Regions from separate parts of the Variovorax sp. GW823-FHT04B03 genome, predicted to be linked through region 2. Evidence: predicted binding sites of a transcription regulator. Region 2 holds the regulator's gene; the other holds the start of a gene.

Region 1 (7,945 bases), on a different contig from region 2:
CCAGCCAGCGCGAGGGCGCGATCCAGGTCATCACCACCTTGCAGCGGGCCGGCGTGCAGCGCGCCGCGTTGCTGGTGTGGAGCGACGGTGCGCCGCTGGAGCCGGCGGTTCAGCGCCACCTGTTCGAACCCTTCTTCTCGTCCGAGAGCCGCTCCAGCGGCCTGGGCCTGTTCCTGTGCCGCGAGCTGTGCCGGCGCCACGGCGCCACCATCGGCTACGAACGGCGCGCACTGGTGCCGGGCGGGCCCGAGGGCAATGAATTCTTCGTCAGCTTCGCACCGAGCGAAAACCGGCTGACACAATAGCGGCCGTGAGCTCTCTCCCGCCTTCCGCCGCCGCCCCGCGCCCCGCGCAGATCCTCGTCATCGACGACGAACCCGACCTGCGCACGCTCTACGAACTCACGCTGCTGCGTGAAGGCTACCGGGTGGAAGCGGCAGGCAGCGTGTCCGAAGCCTGGCAGCACCTGGAAGCCGGCCGCTTCGACGCCGTGATCACCGACATGCGGCTGCCCGACGGCGAAGGCATGGAGATCATCCATCGCATCCAGAAAGACCAGCGCAGCGAGCGCTGCGTGGTCATGACCGCCTACGGCTCGGCCGAGAACGCGGTCGAGGCACTGAAGGCCGGCGCCTTCGACTACCTCACGAAGCCGGTCGACCTGAAGCAGTTCCGCGCCGTGGTGGCGTCGGCCGTGCAGGCCAACCGCGCCGCGGTGGTCGTGCCGCAAAAGGCGCCGCCGCAGGCCGCCGGCCAGGGCGGCGAACGCCCCGATGCGCTGGCCGTGACGCGCAGCGGCGCCACCGCGCTCGACCGGCTGGTCGGCGACTCCGACCCGATGCGCCTCGTGAAGTCGCGCATCGCCAAGGTGGCGCGCGGCATGGCGCCGGTGCTGGTGCGCGGCGAGTCGGGCACCGGCAAGGAGCTGGTCGCGCGCGCCGTGCACGGCTGCAGCCAGCGCAGCGAAGGTCCCTTCGTCGCGGTGAACTGCGGCGCGATTCCCGAGAACCTGCTCGAGGCCGAGTTCTTCGGCGCCAAGAAGGGCTCGTACACCGGCTCGTCGCAGGACCGCGACGGCTACTTCCAGGCGGCGCGCGACGGCACGCTGTTCCTGGACGAAATCGGCGACCTGCCGCTGGCCATGCAGTCGAAGCTGCTGCGCGCCATCCAGGAACGCAGCGTGCGCGCGATCGGCTCGACGCAGGAAGACGCGGTCGACGTGCGCATCGTGAGCGCCACCCATAAAGACCTGCACGCCGAGGTGCTGGCCGGCCGCTTCCGGCAGGACCTGTTCTACCGGCTCAACGTGATCGAGATCGCCGTGCCCGCGCTGCGCGAGCGCCGCGAAGACCTGCCCGCGCTGTGCACCGCGCTGCTCGCGCGCATCGCGCAGGACGGCGGCCTGCCCGTGCCGCGCCTGTCCGACGCGCTGCTGCAGCGCCTGGCCCAGCACCCGCTCGACGGCAACGTGCGCGAGCTCGAGAACCTGCTGCACCGCGCCGTGGCGCTGAACGACGGCGACGAGCTGCACATCGACCTGATGGGCGCGATGACGCCGATGCCGGCCGCGCCGCGCGGCGAATCCGCCGAAGCGCCAGCCGCCGTCGCGGTGGCTGCGCCCGCCGCGCCGGCGGTCGAGCCCAAGCCCGCGCCGCCACCGCTGCCCTCCGACCTGCAAGCCTGGCTCGACCAGCAGGAGCGCGAGATCCTCGTGCGCGCGCTGCACGAAAGCGGCTTCAACCGCACGGCCGCCGCCGCGCGGCTGGGCATGAGCCTGCGCCAGATCCGCTACCGCATCGCGCGCCTGGGCATCTCCACGCCCAACGGCGACGACGGCGCCACCGCGCATGCCGACGACTGACGACCCCGTCACCCCACCGGCCGGCGACGACAGACTTTGGCGCGCCGGCTGGTACCGCTTCGCCAAGGCCCTGCCCTCGCCCAACTTCGGCCCGCGCCCCGTCGGCGCGCAGACCGACCTGATCGTGCTGCACTCCATCAGCCTGCCGCCGGGCGAATACGGCGGCGACGCCGTGCAGCAGCTCTTCACCAACCGGCTCGACTGGGACGCGCACCCGTACTTCCAGTCGATCCGCGGGCTCGAGGTGTCCTCGCATTTCTATGTGCGGCGCAACGGCGAGCTCTGGCAGTTCGTGAGCTGCGAGGACCGCGCCTGGCACGCCGGCGTGTCGTCGTGGCGCGGGCGCAGCAACTGCAACGACGACTCCGTCGGCGTCGAGCTCGAAGGCCTCGAGGGCGAGCGCTTCGAGGAGGCGCAGTACGAAACGCTGGCCAGCCTCTGCGCCGCGCTCGCGCAGCACTACGCCATCGCCCACATCGCCGGCCACGAGCACATCGCGCCCGGCCGCAAGCAGGACCCCGGCGCCGGTTTCGACTGGCGTCTGCTGCGCGAACAGCTCGGCTGGAATCCACAGATGTTTCCCGAGCAGGTGGTCGCGCGCTAATTTTTTCAATCGCTCCGTGGCCCGCGATGCGCCGCTCTCGCAGCGCAGCAATCTCGCAAGCGCAGGCACGCGACGTAGCAACCATGCGGCCTGCAGGCCCAAATCGCCTTGCAAGCCGCGCCCCATGCGGGTTGCGCCACCATGGGCCAGTATTCACGCGGCATCGCTGGCGATGCGCTGAGTGCGGCGCAATTCCTGTCAGGGTTGCGTCCATAGGAAAACACTACCTGTAGTGGCTTGTGGGGCACAGACACCCTAGATATAGTGTCTTCCCGTTCGGCAACAACGCCGACGCAAGGCCCGCGAGGCCTTGCCAACCAACAAGAATTGCACAACCGAGAGGAAGCGAATGCAAACTGCACTGAACACCCCGTCGACCCCCCGCGCCGTCCCCGCGACGCCGCAGCAGCAACAAGACACTGCGGGCTCGCCCACCGGTCAGAACCTCGCGCACTACCAGATCATTCGCCGCAACGGCGCCGTCGTTCCCTTCGAACCGAACAAGATCGCCATCGCGATGATGAAGGCCTTCCTGGCGGTGCACGGCACCCAGGGCGCGGCTTCCGCCAGCGTGCGCGAGACCGTCGACACGCTGACGCAAGGCGTGATCCGCGCCATGGTGCGCTCGCGTCCGGGCGGCGGCACCTTCCACATCGAAGACGTGCAGGACCAGGTCGAGCTCGGCCTGATGCGCGGCGGCCACCATGAAATCGCGCGCGCCTACGTGCTGTACCGCGAACGCCGCACCCAGGAGCGCTCCAAGCAGGGCGAGCAGGACGTGCCCGCCGCACCGGCACTGCACGTGCTCGACAACGGCGAGCGCGTGGCGCTGGACCTGAACGAGCTCAAGGGCCTGATCGAATCGGCCTGCCAGGGCCTGGGTGACAGCATCACCGCCGCCCCCATCGTCGCCGAGACGATGCGCAACCTGTACGACGGCGTGCCGCTGGACGAGGTCTACAAGGCCTCCATCCTGGCCGCCCGCACGCTGATCGAGAAGGACCCCGACTACACCTTCGCCACCGCGCGCCTGCTGCTGCACACGATCTTCAAGGAAATCATCGGCCGCGAAGTGATGCCGGTCGAGCGCGCCACCGCCTACGCCGACTACTTCCCGCAGTTCATCAAGAAGGGCGTCGAGAACGAGCTGCTCGACGAGAAGCTGCTGCAGTACGACCTGCCCCGCCTGGGCGCCGCCCTGAAGGCCGAGCGCGACAACCAGTTCGACTACCTGGGCCTGCAGACCCTGTACGACCGCTACTTCCTGCACGTGCGCAAGACCCGCATCGAGCTGCCGCAGGCGTTCTTCATGCGCGTGGCCATGGGCCTGTCGCTGAACGAAATCGACCGCGAAGCCCGCGCCATCGAGTTCTACGAAGTGCTGTCGTCGTTCGACTTCATGTCGAGCACGCCCACCCTGTTCAACGCCGGCACGCTGCGCTCGCAGCTCTCGAGCTGCTACCTGACCACCGTGCCCGACGACCTGGACGGCATCTACGAGTCGATCAAGGAAAACGCGCTGCTGTCGAAGTTCGCCGGCGGCCTGGGCAACGACTGGACCCGCGTGCGCGCACTGGGCAGCCACATCAAGGGCACCAACGGCGAATCGCAAGGCGTGGTGCCGTTCCTGAAGGTGGTGAACGACACGGCCGTGGCCGTGAACCAGGGCGGCAAGCGCAAGGGCGCCGTCTGCACGTACCTGGAAACCTGGCACCTCGACATCGAGGAGTTCCTGGAGCTGCGCAAGAACACCGGCGACGACCGCCGCCGCACGCACGACATGAACACCGCCAACTGGATCCCCGACCTGTTCATGCGCCGCGTGATGGAAAAGGGCACCTGGACGCTGTTCTCGCCCTCCAACGTGCCTGACCTGCACGACCTGTTCGGCGCCGACTTCGAGAAGGCCTACGTCGCCTACGAAGAGAAGGCCGCCCGCGGCGAGATCAAGCCCGCGCGCACCCTCCAGGCCTCGGACCTGTGGCGCAAGATGCTCACGATGCTGTTCGAGACCGGCCACCCCTGGATCACGTTCAAGGACGCCTGCAACGTGCGCTCGCCGCAGCAGCATGCCGGCGTGGTGCACTCGTCGAACCTGTGCACCGAGATCACGCTGAACACCAGCGACACCGAAACGGCCGTCTGCAACCTGGGTTCGGTGAACCTGCTGCAGCATCTGAAGGACGGCAAGGTCGACCAGGAAAAGCTCAAGCGCACCATCTCCACCGCGATGCGCATGCTCGACAACGTGATCGACATCAACTACTACGCCGTGAAGAAGGCGCGCGACTCGAACCTGCGCCACCGTCCGGTCGGCCTGGGCCTGATGGGCTTCCAGGACGCGCTGTACGAACTGCGCATTCCCTACGCCTCGCAGGAAGCGGTGCAGTTCGCCGACGAGTCGATGGAAGCCATCTGCTACCACGCCTACTGGGCCTCGACCGAGCTGGCCAAGGAACGCGGCAAGTACTCCAGCTACAAGGGCTCGCTGTGGGACAAGGGCATCCTGCCGATCGACTCGCTCGACCTGCTCGAGAAGGCCCGCGGTGGCTACGTCGAAGTGGACCGCTCGGCCACCCTCGACTGGGATTCGCTGCGCGCCAAGATCAAGGCCGACGGCATGCGCAATTCGAACTGCGTGGCCATCGCCCCCACGGCGACCATCTCGAACATCATCGGCGTGGACGCCTCGATCGAACCCTGCTTCGGCAACCTGTCGGTCAAGTCGAACCTGTCGGGCGAGTTCACCGTGATCAACCACTACCTGGTGCGCGACCTGAAGCGCCTGGGCCTGTGGGACGACGTGATGGTCATGGACCTGAAGCACTTCGACGGTTCGCTGCGTCCCATCGACCGCGTGCCGCAGGACGTGAAGGCGCTGTACGCCACCGCGTTCGAAGTCGAGACGACGTGGCTGGTGGAAGCCGCCGCGCGTCGCCAGAAGTGGATCGACCAGGCGCAGTCGCTGAACATCTACATGGCCGGCGCCTCGGGCAAGAAGCTCGACGACACCTACAAGCTCGCCTGGCTGCGCGGCCTGAAGACCACCTACTACCTGCGCACGCAGAGCGCGACGCACGCTGAAAAGTCGACGGTGCAATCGGGCCGTCTCAACGCGGTGTCGTCGGGCAACGACGCACCCTCGGGCATGAGCGCACTCGAAGCTGCCGCTGCTGCAGCGAAGGCACAGATGAGCGCGATGCCCGCCACCGACATCGCGTTCTGCGGTGTCGACGATCCGACCTGCGAAGCCTGCCAGTGATGTGCAAGTGAAGCGTCAACACACAAGACGCTTCGATCGATCAGCGAGGTGCTCGCACAAGTGAAAAGCGCGCGACGTTCAATCAATCAAGGCATTGACTGACGTCGCGCGATGCATGCGAGCAACATAACAACCCCATAAATGGCGCACGATGTGAACGAGCACTTTGCAACTCACATCGTTGCTCCGATAATTGCGCATTGGATTTTTCTATGTTGACCTGGGACGAAGAAGTCAAGCCCTCCTTACCAAAGGATATGCAACAAGGATTGCAGCAGCACCACGCATCGACCGGCGGTCTTTCCGCTGGCCGCGCGGTCGCCGCTCCGACTTCGTCGCTTGCACAACCCGCCACTGCCACCGCACCGGTGGCCGCCGCTGCAGGCCAGCGCGTCAAGGCTTCCGACAAGCGGATCATCAACGGCCAGACCGACGTCAACCAGCTGGTGCCGTTCAAGTACAAGTGGGCTTGGGAAAAGTACCTCGCCACCTGCGCCAACCACTGGATGCCGCAGGAAGTGAACATGACGCGCGACATCGCGTTGTGGAAAGACCCGAACGGCCTGACCGAAGACGAGCGCCGCATCGTCAAGCGCAACCTCGGCTTCTTCGTGACCGCCGACTCGCTGGCCGCCAACAACATCGTGCTGGGCACCTACCGCCACATCACGGCCCCCGAGTGCCGCCAGTTCCTGCTGCGCCAGGCCTTCGAGGAAGCGATCCACACACACGCGTACCAGTACATCGTCGAGTCGCTCGGCCTGGACGAGAGCGAGATCTTCAACGCCTACAACGAAGTGCCGTCGATCCGCGAGAAGGACCAGTTCCTGATCCCGTTCATCGACGCCATCAGCGACCCGAACTTCAAGACCGGCACGCACGAGACCGACCAGACGCTGCTCAAGTCGCTCATCGTGTTCGCCTGCCTGATGGAAGGCCTCTTCTTCTACGTCGGCTTCACGCAGATCCTTGCGCTGGGCCGCCAGAACAAGATGACCGGCGCCGCCGAGCAGTACCAGTACATCCTGCGCGACGAGTCGATGCACTGCAATTTCGGCATCGACCTGATCAACCAGCTCAAGCTCGAGAATCCTGGCCTGTGGACCGCAGAGTTCAAGGCCGAGATCAAGGACCTCTTCATGAAGGCCGTCGAGCTCGAATACAAATACGCCGAAGACACCATGCCGCGTGGCGTGCTCGGCATGAACGCCTCCATGTTCAAGGGCTACCTGCGCTACATCGCCAACCGGCGCGCGCAGCAGATCGGCCTCGAAACGCTCTTCCCGAACGAGGAAAACCCGTTCCCCTGGATGAGCGAAATGATTGACCTGAAGAAAGAGCGCAACTTTTTCGAAACCCGCGTGATCGAGTACCAGTCGGGTGGTGCGCTCTCCTGGGATTGAATTTTTCGATACACAACAATTCATGAATTCAAGAATTGCCCTTGCCACCGACTGCGCCAAAGAGCGCGGCATGGACGAGGGCTCAGGTGTTCATGGTGCTGGGGCTCAGATTCCAACGCCATGAATCGCTTCACGCTCCCAACGCGCGTGGAGTGCTTCAATAGGTTGATTTTTTCAACTTGATCAAGGAGAAATAGAAATGGCAACTGCAAAGAAAGCGCCGGCCAAGAAGGCCGCTGCAAAGAAGGCTCCGGCTAAGAAGGCTGTCGCCGCGAAGAAGGCTCCGGCAAAGAAGGTCGCTGCCAAGAAGGCTCCGACCAAGAAGGCTGTCGCCAAGAAGGTCGTAGCGAAGAAGGCTCCGGCAAAGAAGGTCGCGGCCAAGAAGGTTGCAGCCAAGAAGGTCGTAGCGAAGAAGGCTGCACCGGCGAAGAAGGCCGCTGCCAAGAAGGCTCCGGCAAAGAAGGCCGCCGCCAAGAAGGCGCCTGCCAAGAAGGCCGTAGCGAAGAAGGCGCCTGCCAAGAAGGCTGCTGCCAAGAAGGCCCCTGCGAAGAAGGCTGCCGCCAAGAAGGCCCCTGCCAAGAAGGCCGCGGCCAAGAAAGCCGCGAAAAAGCCCGCTGCCAAGCCTGCCGCTGCTGCCAAGAAGCCTGCTGCCAAGAAGGCCGCCGCGCCTGCGAAGGCTGCCGTAGCGCCTGCCCCTGCGGCGCAAACGACGCTGAATCCCCAGGCAGCCTGGCCGTTTCCGACGGCCAGCAAGCCCTGAGTGAATTCTCAGCGGCCCTGAAAGGCATAAAGCCCGGCACCGCAAGGTGCTGGGC
Region 2 (7,945 bases):
ACCAAGCTCGACCCCACGCTGATCCTGGCCATCATGGCCATCGAGTCCAGCTTCAATCCGTTCGCGCAAAGCCACGTCGGTGCCCAGGGCCTGATGCAGGTCATGACGCGCGTGCACGGCGACAAGTACGAAAGCGCGGGCGGCACGCTCACCGCCTTCGACCCCGTGACCAACATGCGCGTCGGTGTGAAGGTGCTGCAGGAATGCATCGCCCGCGCCGGCTCGCTCGAAGGCGGCCTGCGCTACTACGTGGGCGCCGCCAACCTCGACGACGACGGCGGCTATGCCGCCAAGGTGCTGGCCGAGCACGAGCGCCTGCGCCAGGTTGCCGCCGGCCGCGCGCCGTCGACGATGGTCGTGCCGCCGCCGACCACGGCGCGCGCACAGCCGATCCCGGTCGTGGCACCGGCCAAGCCGGCTGGCGAAGAGCCCGCCACCGGCAGCGAGCCGGCCAAGGTCGCCCTGCTCTCCGCAGTTTCCTGAGGCCTTGCCGGCCCTCCCGGCCCGGATGCGTGCGGGCCTGCGCTACACTCGGCCTGTACGCGACTGGCGATAGGCGCAGCACCCTGAAAAAGGTGCCACGCGCTGACGTGGAATACCACTGGGAAGCGTGCCGCCTGACCACAACAGGCGTTCAGCCGTTCGCCTGGGCAGCCCTTGTTTGGTTGAACAAGGACCTCGTCTTCAAAGGACTGCCATGTACCAACGCAATATCCTGGTCGAACAGACCGATCCCGAAATCTGGGCCGCCATTCAAGCCGAAAACGCGCGCCAGGAACATCACATCGAGCTGATCGCCAGCGAGAACTACGCCTCGCCGGCCGTCATGGCCGCCCAGGGCTCGCAGCTCACTAATAAATACGCCGAAGGCTACCCGGGCAAGCGCTACTACGGCGGCTGCGAGCACGTCGACGTGGCCGAGCAACTGGCCATCGACCGCGTCAAGCAGATCTTCGGTGCCGACGCCGCGAACGTGCAGCCGCATTGCGGCGCCTCGGCCAACGAAGCCGTGATGCTCGCCTTCCTGAAGCCCGGCGACACGATCATGGGCATGAGCCTGGCCGAAGGCGGCCACCTGACCCACGGCATGCCTCTCAACATGAGCGGCAAGTGGTTCAACGTGGTGAGCTACGGCCTGGACGCCAACGAAGCCATCGACTACGACGCAATGGAACGCAAGGCGCATGAGCACATGCCCAAGCTGATCATCGCGGGCGCCTCGGCCTACTCGCTGCACATCGACTTCGAGCGTTTCGCCAAGGTCGCCAAGGACGTCGGCGCGATCTTCATGGTCGACATCGCCCACTACGCCGGCCTCGTGGCCGCGGGCGTGTACCCCAACCCGGTGCCGCACGCCGACATCGTCACCTCGACCACGCACAAGAGCCTGCGCGGCCCGCGCGGCGGCATCATCCTGATGAAGTCGCAGCACGAGAAGGCGATCAACAGCGCCATCTTCCCCGGCCTGCAAGGCGGCCCGCTGATGCACGTGATCGCCGCCAAGGCCGTCGCGTTCAAGGAAGCCCTGACGCCCGAGTTCAAGGCCTACCAGCAGCAGGTGGTCAAGAACGCCCAGATCGTGGCCGACACCCTCACCGCGCGCGGCCTGCGCATCGTGAGCGGACGCACCGAAAGCCACGTGATGCTGGTCGACCTGCGTTCGAAGGGCATCACCGGCAAGGAAGCCGAAGCCGTGCTGGGCGCCGCCCACATGACGATCAACAAGAACGCGATCCCCAACGACCCGGAAAAGCCGATGGTCACCAGCGGCGTGCGCATCGGCACCCCCGCCATGACCACGCGCGGCTTCAAGGACGAAGAGGCCCGCATCACGGCGAACCTGGTGGCCGACGTGCTCGAGAACCCGCGCGACGCGGCGAACATCGACGCGGTGCGCGCCAAGGTCCACGCCTTGACGAGCCGCTTCCCTGTCTACCGTTGATTTCGTAAATAGAAGAAGAGAAGCACTGGCCGCATGAAATGCCCTTTTTGCGGTCATCTCGAAACGCAGGTCGTCGAGACCCGCGTTTCGGAAGACGCCGACTTCGTCCGCAGGCGCCGCCAGTGCAGCGCCTGCGACAAGCGCTTCACCACGTATGAGCGCCCCGACGTCAACTTCCCCGTCGTGGTCAAGAAGGACGGCAGCCGCGCCGACTTCGACTCGACCAAGGTCCGCGCCTCGATGATGCTGGCGCTGCGCAAGCGGCCCGTGAGCATCGAGCAGATCGACAACGCCCTGCTGCGCATCGAACAGAAGCTCCTGGCCAGCGGCCTGCGCGAAATCGATTCGACGAAGGTCGGCGAGCTCGTGATGCGCGAACTCAAGAAACTCGACAAGGTCGCCTACGTGCGCTTTGCCTCGGTGTACCGCAGCTTCGAGGACGTGGACGAGTTCCGCCAGTTGCTGCGCGACATCTGACCCCCGAGAAGGCGTGAACGAACCCGGCATGTCCTCTTCCCGACACGACGCCTCCCACATCGCGACCGCTCTGCGGCTCGCCGCCTCCGCGATCCGCCTGACCGACCCGAACCCGCGCGTCGGCTGCGTGCTGTGCGACACCGACGGCCGCGTGATCGGCCAGGGCCACACGCAACAAGCCGGCGGTCCGCATGCCGAGGTGATGGCGCTGCGCGATGCGCAGGCCCAGGGCCATTCGACTGCGGGCGCGACCGCCTACGTCACGCTCGAACCCTGCTCGCACCACGGCCGCACCGGCCCCTGCTGCGACGCGCTCATCGCCGCCGGCGTGCGCCGTGTCGTGGCCTCGCTCGCCGACCCGAACCCGCTCGTGGCAGGACAGGGCTTCGAGCGCCTGCGCGCGGCGGGCGTCGAGGTCGAAGTCGGACCGGGCGCCGACGAATCCCGCGAGCTCAACATCGGCTTCTTCAGCCGCATGATCCGCCAGCAGCCTTGGGTTCGAATGAAGATCGCCGCCTCGATCGACGGCCGCACCGGCCTGCACAACGGCGTGAGCCAGTGGATCACCGGCGAGGCCGCGCGCGCCGACGGCCACGCCTGGCGGGCCCGCACCGGCGCGGTGCTGACCGGCGTCGGCACGCTGCTCGAAGACAACCCGCGCCTGGACGTGCGCCTGGTCGACACGCCGCGCCAGCCCCATCTCGTGGTGGTCGACAGCCACCTCCAGACCTCGCCCGACGCTCACATTTTCATAGCTGGCCGCGCCGTCTGGATCTACGCTGCCAGCCGGCACAACGAAGAAAAGGCGGCCGCACTCGAAGCCCGCGGCGCCACCATCACCTGCCTGCCCAACCTGCACGGCAAGGTCGACCTGCCCGCGATGCTCCAGGACCTCGCGGCACGCGGCGTCAACGAGCTGCACGTCGAATCGGGCCACAAGCTCAACGGCTCGCTGCTGCGCGAAGGCTGCGTGGACGAACTGCTGGTGTACCTGGCGCCCAAGCTGATCGGCAGCGGGCTCGACATCGCCAGCCACCTGCATGCCGAGGGCCCGCTCACCTCGCTGGCGGGCGCGCTGCCGCTCGAATTCAAGTCGGTGGACATGCTGGGGCCCGACCTGCGCATCGTCGCGCGCGTCGCCGGCCGCGACCGCTTCTGAGTCGCCGCCCACGCGGCGCGGCACATTCGCAGCCGCAAACCGGCCCTTCGGGCCGAAGACCCCTCGATGTCTGCGAAAATGTGGAAATGTTCACCGGAATCATCACCGGCGTGGGGCGCATCGCCGCCATCCACGACCTCGGCACCTCCTCCTCCTACGGCAAGCGACTCAGCATCGAGGTGCCCGACGGCTACCTCGACGACGTCGGGCTCGGCGACAGCATCGCGCTCAACGGCGCCTGCATGACGGTCACCACGCTCGCACCTGAACGCGGGCAATTCACCATCGACATTTCCGCGGAGTCCCTCGACAAGACGGCCGGCCTGACCGACGAAGGCAGCCGCATCAACCTCGAGAAGGCCCTGCGCGCGAGCGACCGCCTCGGCGGCCACATCGTCTCGGGCCACGTGGACGGCATCGGCCATGTGAGCTTCTTCGCGCCGGTCGGCGAAAGCTGGGAGCTGCGCGTGGTCGCACCGCCCGCGCTGGCGCGCTTCCTGGCCTACAAGGGCTCGATCACCATCAACGGCGTGAGCCTCACGGTCAACAGCGTGAGCGACATCGCCGGTGGCGCCGAAGTCAGCATCAACCTGATCCCGCACACCGTGGAAAACACCTCCCTCGGCGGCCTGAAGGCCGGCTCGAAGGTCAACCTCGAAATCGACACCGTGGCGCGCTACGTGGAGCGCATGCTTCAAGCCGGCATGCTCACCCCCTCTCTGACGTCTTCCACGTCTCCCAAGGACACTTCGAAATGAACGCCTCCGTCACGCCGATCGGCGCCCCGCGCGCCGACCGTGCACCCGCACCGATCTCCCCGGTCGAAGACATCGTGGCCGAGCTGGCCGCCGGCCGCATGGTCATCCTCGTGGACGAGGAAGACCGCGAGAACGAAGGCGACATCGTCATCGCCGCCGACCACATCACCGCCGAATCCATCAACTTCATGGCCCGCCACGCGCGCGGCCTGATCTGCCTCACGCTCTCGCGCGAGATGTGCGAGCGGCTGCAGCTGCCGCCGATGGTCCAGCGCAACGGCGCCAAGCACTCCACCGCCTTCACCGTCTCCATCGAGGCAGCCGAAGGCGTGACCACCGGCATCTCGGCCGCCGACCGCGCCCGCACCGTGCAGGCCGCCGTGGCGCGCAACGCCGTGGCCGCCGACCTGGTGCAGCCCGGCCACATCTTCCCGCTGCAGGCGGTGGACGGCGGCGTGCTCATGCGCGCCGGCCACACCGAAGCCGGCTGCGACCTGGCCGCCATGGCCGGCTGCTCGCCCGCCTCGGTGATCTGCGAAGTGATGAACGAAGACGGCACGATGGCCCGCCTGCCCGATCTGCAGATCTTCGCGGCCGAGCACGGCATCAAGATTGGCACCATCGCCGCGCTCATCGAGCACCGCAGCCGCGTCGAATCGCTGGTCGAAAAGGTCGGCTGCCGCGAGATCCAGACCAACTGGGGCACCTTCACCGCCCACGCCTTCGTCGACAAGCCCAGCCGCGGCGTGCACCTGGCACTGGTGCGCGGCCAGTGGGCGCCTGAAGACACGGTGTCGGTGCGCGTGCACGAGCCGCTGTCGGTGCTCGACGCGCTCGAAGTCAACCGCCCGATGCACTCCTGGAGCCTGGACGCCAGCCTCTCGCACATCGCGAACGAAGGCAAGGGCGTGGCCGTGCTGCTGAACTGCGGCGAAACCGCGGCCGAGCTGCTCGCGCAGTTCGACGGCACCGCGCGCCCCGCGCAAGCGCCCGAGCGCGGCCGCATGGACCTGCGCAACTACGGCATCGGCGCGCAGATCCTGCGCGAATGCGGCGTGCACAAGATGAACCTGCTCGGCGCGCCGCGTCGCATGCCGAGCATGGCCGCCGGCTTCGGCCTCGAGATCGCCGGTTACCTCACGAAAGACTGAACGACCATGCAAGGTTCCAACAAGGGCGAGATCACGCTCAACGGCAAAGGCCTGCGCATCGGCATCGTGCAGGCGCGCTTCAACGCCGACATCACCGACGCACTGGCCACGGCCTGCCTGTCGGAGCTCGAGGCGCTCGGCGTGGCCGCGTCCGACATCCATCACGTGCAGGTGCCCGGTGCGCTCGAAGTGCCCGTGGCACTGCAGGCGCTCGCCGAGCGCGGCGGCTACCACGCGCTCGTGGCGCTGGGCTGCATCATCCGCGGCGAGACCTACCACTTCGAACTGGTGGCCAACGAATCGGGCGCGAGCGTGAGCCGCGTCGCGCTCGACTACCGCCTGCCCATCGCCAACGCGATCCTCACGACCGAAAACCTCGAACAGGCCGTCGCCCGCCAGACCGACAAGGGCCGCGACGCAGCCCAGGTGGCGGTCGAGATGGCACAACTGCTGGCCACCCTTTCATGACCGAAGACACCTCCAAGTCCGCCAAGCCCCGCCAGTCGCGCACCGGCCTCACCAGCACGGGCGCACGCAAGGCCGCGGCCAAGTCGAACCGCAGCCGCGCGCGCGAGTTCGCGCTGCAGGCGCTCTACCAGCACCTGGTGGGCCGCAACGACCCGACCGACATCGACCACTTCACGCGCGACCTCGCGGGCTTCCACAAGGCCGACGCGGCGCACTACGACGCGCTGCTGCACGGCTCGATCAACGGCGCCGAACAGCTCGACGCGCTGATCCTGCCGCTGCTGGACCGCAAGTTCGCCGAAATCTCGCCCATCGAGCACGCCGTGATGTGGATCGGCGTGTACGAGTTCCAGAACTGCCCCGACGTGCCGTGGCGCGTGGTGCTCAACGAGTGCATCGAGCTTGCCAAGGAATTCGGCGGCACCGACGGCCACAAGTACGTGAACGCCGTGCTCAACGGGCTGGCGCCGCAGCTGCGTCCGCTCGAAGTGGAAGCCGACCGGGCCACCGGCAAGGCGCGCCCATGAGGATCTCGACGCGCGCGCAGCGCATCGAACCGTTCTATGTGATGGAGGTCGCGAAAGCGGCTGGGGTGCTGGCCCGCGAAGTGGCCCACACCGACCGTCCGATGATCTTCCTGAACATCGGCGAGCCCGACTTCACCGCCCCGCCCCTGGTGCAGGAAGCGGCCGCCCGCGCCGTGCGCGCCGGCGCCACGCAGTACACGCAGGCCACCGGCCTGGACCACCTGCGCGAACGCATCAGCGGTTGGTACAAGCAGCGCTTCAACGTCGACGTGCCGGCGCGCCGCATCGTCGTCACGGCCGGTGCCTCGGCCGCGCTGCAGCTGGCCTGCCTCGCGCTGATCGAATCGGGCGACGAGATCCTGATGCCCGACCCAAGCTACCCCTGCAACCGCCACTTCGTGAGCGCAGCAGACGGCAAGGCCGTGCTGGTGCCGACCACGGCCGAGGAGCGCTTCCAGCTCACCGCCGCCAAGGTCGAGGCCGCCTGGACCGACAAGACTCGCGGCGTGCTGCTGGCCTCGCCCTCGAACCCGACCGGCACCTCGATCGCGCCCGACGAGCTGCGCCGCATCCACGAGGTGGTGTCGCAGCGCGGCGGCATCACGCTGATCGACGAGATCTACCTGGGCCTGTCGTACGACGATGCATTCGGGCAGACGGCACTGGCCATCGACGACAACGTCATCAGCATCAACAGCTTCAGCAAGTACTTCAACATGACCGGCTGGCGCCTCGGCTGGCTGGTGGTTCCCGAAGTGCTGGTGCCGGTGGTCGAGCGCCTGGCGCAGAACCTCTTCATCTGCGCGAGCACGGTGTCGCAGTACGCCGCGCTGGCCTGCTTCGAGGCCGAGAGCATCGCCGAGTACGAACGCCGTCGCGCCGAGTTCAAGGCGCGCCGCGACTGGTTCATTCCGCAACTGAACGCGCTGGGCCTGAACGTGCCCGTGGTGCCCGACGGCGCCTTCTACGCCTGCGCCGACTGCACGAGCGTGGCCGACAAGCTCGGCATCTCGGGCAGCTGGGACTTCGCCTTCGAGACCATGAAGCGCGCCCACCTGGCCGTGACGCCGGGCCGCGATTTCGGCACGGCCGAAACCGCGAAGTTCGTGCGCTTTTCCACCGCCAGCTCGATGGCGCACCTGCAGGAATCGGTCGAGCGCCTGCGGGCCATGATCGCCCAATGAGCGTAGCGCCGGGCCGCCCCAAGCAAGCTCGCGCCGCAGTGCGAAGCACGGAGGCATGCAAGTGACTTTCGAGTTTCCGATCCGCGTCTACTGGGAAGACACCGATGCGGGTGGCATCGTGTTCTACGCCAACTACCTGAAGTTCATGGAGCGCGGTCGCACCGAGTGGCTGCGCTCCCTGGGCGTCGAGCAGCGCAAGCTCAAGGAAGCCACCGGCGGCCAGTTCGTGGTGAGCGAAACGCAGCTCAAATACCATCGGCCTTCGCGGCTGGACGACGA

What was found. Region 2 encodes NrdR, which represses ribonucleotide reductase genes. Its sites were predicted from a motif close to CACNANATNTNGTG; they were not measured.
Region 1: a site for NrdR is predicted at 2,719-2,732, ahead of AC1RAD_RS03655 (ribonucleoside-diphosphate reductase subunit alpha). Genes of this name have one in related genera too.

The regions. Positions count from the first base shown of each region.
Region 1 covers NZ_JBXAIT010000001.1:813,079-821,023, reverse strand. Annotated here, with positions in the region: gene AC1RAD_RS03670 (two-component system sensor histidine kinase NtrB) at 1-305, shown strand, start outside; gene AC1RAD_RS03665 (sigma-54-dependent transcriptional regulator) at 311-1,861, shown strand; gene ampD (1,6-anhydro-N-acetylmuramyl-L-alanine amidase AmpD) at 1,848-2,465, shown strand; gene AC1RAD_RS03655 (ribonucleoside-diphosphate reductase subunit alpha) at 2,815-5,727, shown strand; gene AC1RAD_RS03650 (ribonucleotide-diphosphate reductase subunit beta) at 5,940-7,130, shown strand; gene AC1RAD_RS03645 (histone H1-like DNA-binding protein) at 7,330-7,890, shown strand.
Region 2 covers NZ_JBXAIT010000003.1:416,463-424,407, forward strand. Annotated here, with positions in the region: gene AC1RAD_RS15095 (lytic transglycosylase domain-containing protein) at 1-483, shown strand, start outside; ZMP/ZTP riboswitch at 533-659, shown strand; gene glyA (serine hydroxymethyltransferase) at 698-1,942, shown strand; gene nrdR (transcriptional regulator NrdR) at 1,976-2,419, shown strand; gene ribD (bifunctional diaminohydroxyphosphoribosylaminopyrimidine deaminase/5-amino-6-(5-phosphoribosylamino)uracil reductase RibD) at 2,448-3,578, shown strand; gene AC1RAD_RS15115 (riboflavin synthase) at 3,665-4,336, shown strand; gene ribBA (bifunctional 3,4-dihydroxy-2-butanone-4-phosphate synthase/GTP cyclohydrolase II) at 4,333-5,487, shown strand; gene ribH (6,7-dimethyl-8-ribityllumazine synthase) at 5,494-5,955, shown strand; gene nusB (transcription antitermination factor NusB) at 5,952-6,482, shown strand; gene AC1RAD_RS15135 (pyridoxal phosphate-dependent aminotransferase) at 6,479-7,666, shown strand; gene ybgC (tol-pal system-associated acyl-CoA thioesterase) at 7,728-7,945, shown strand, end outside.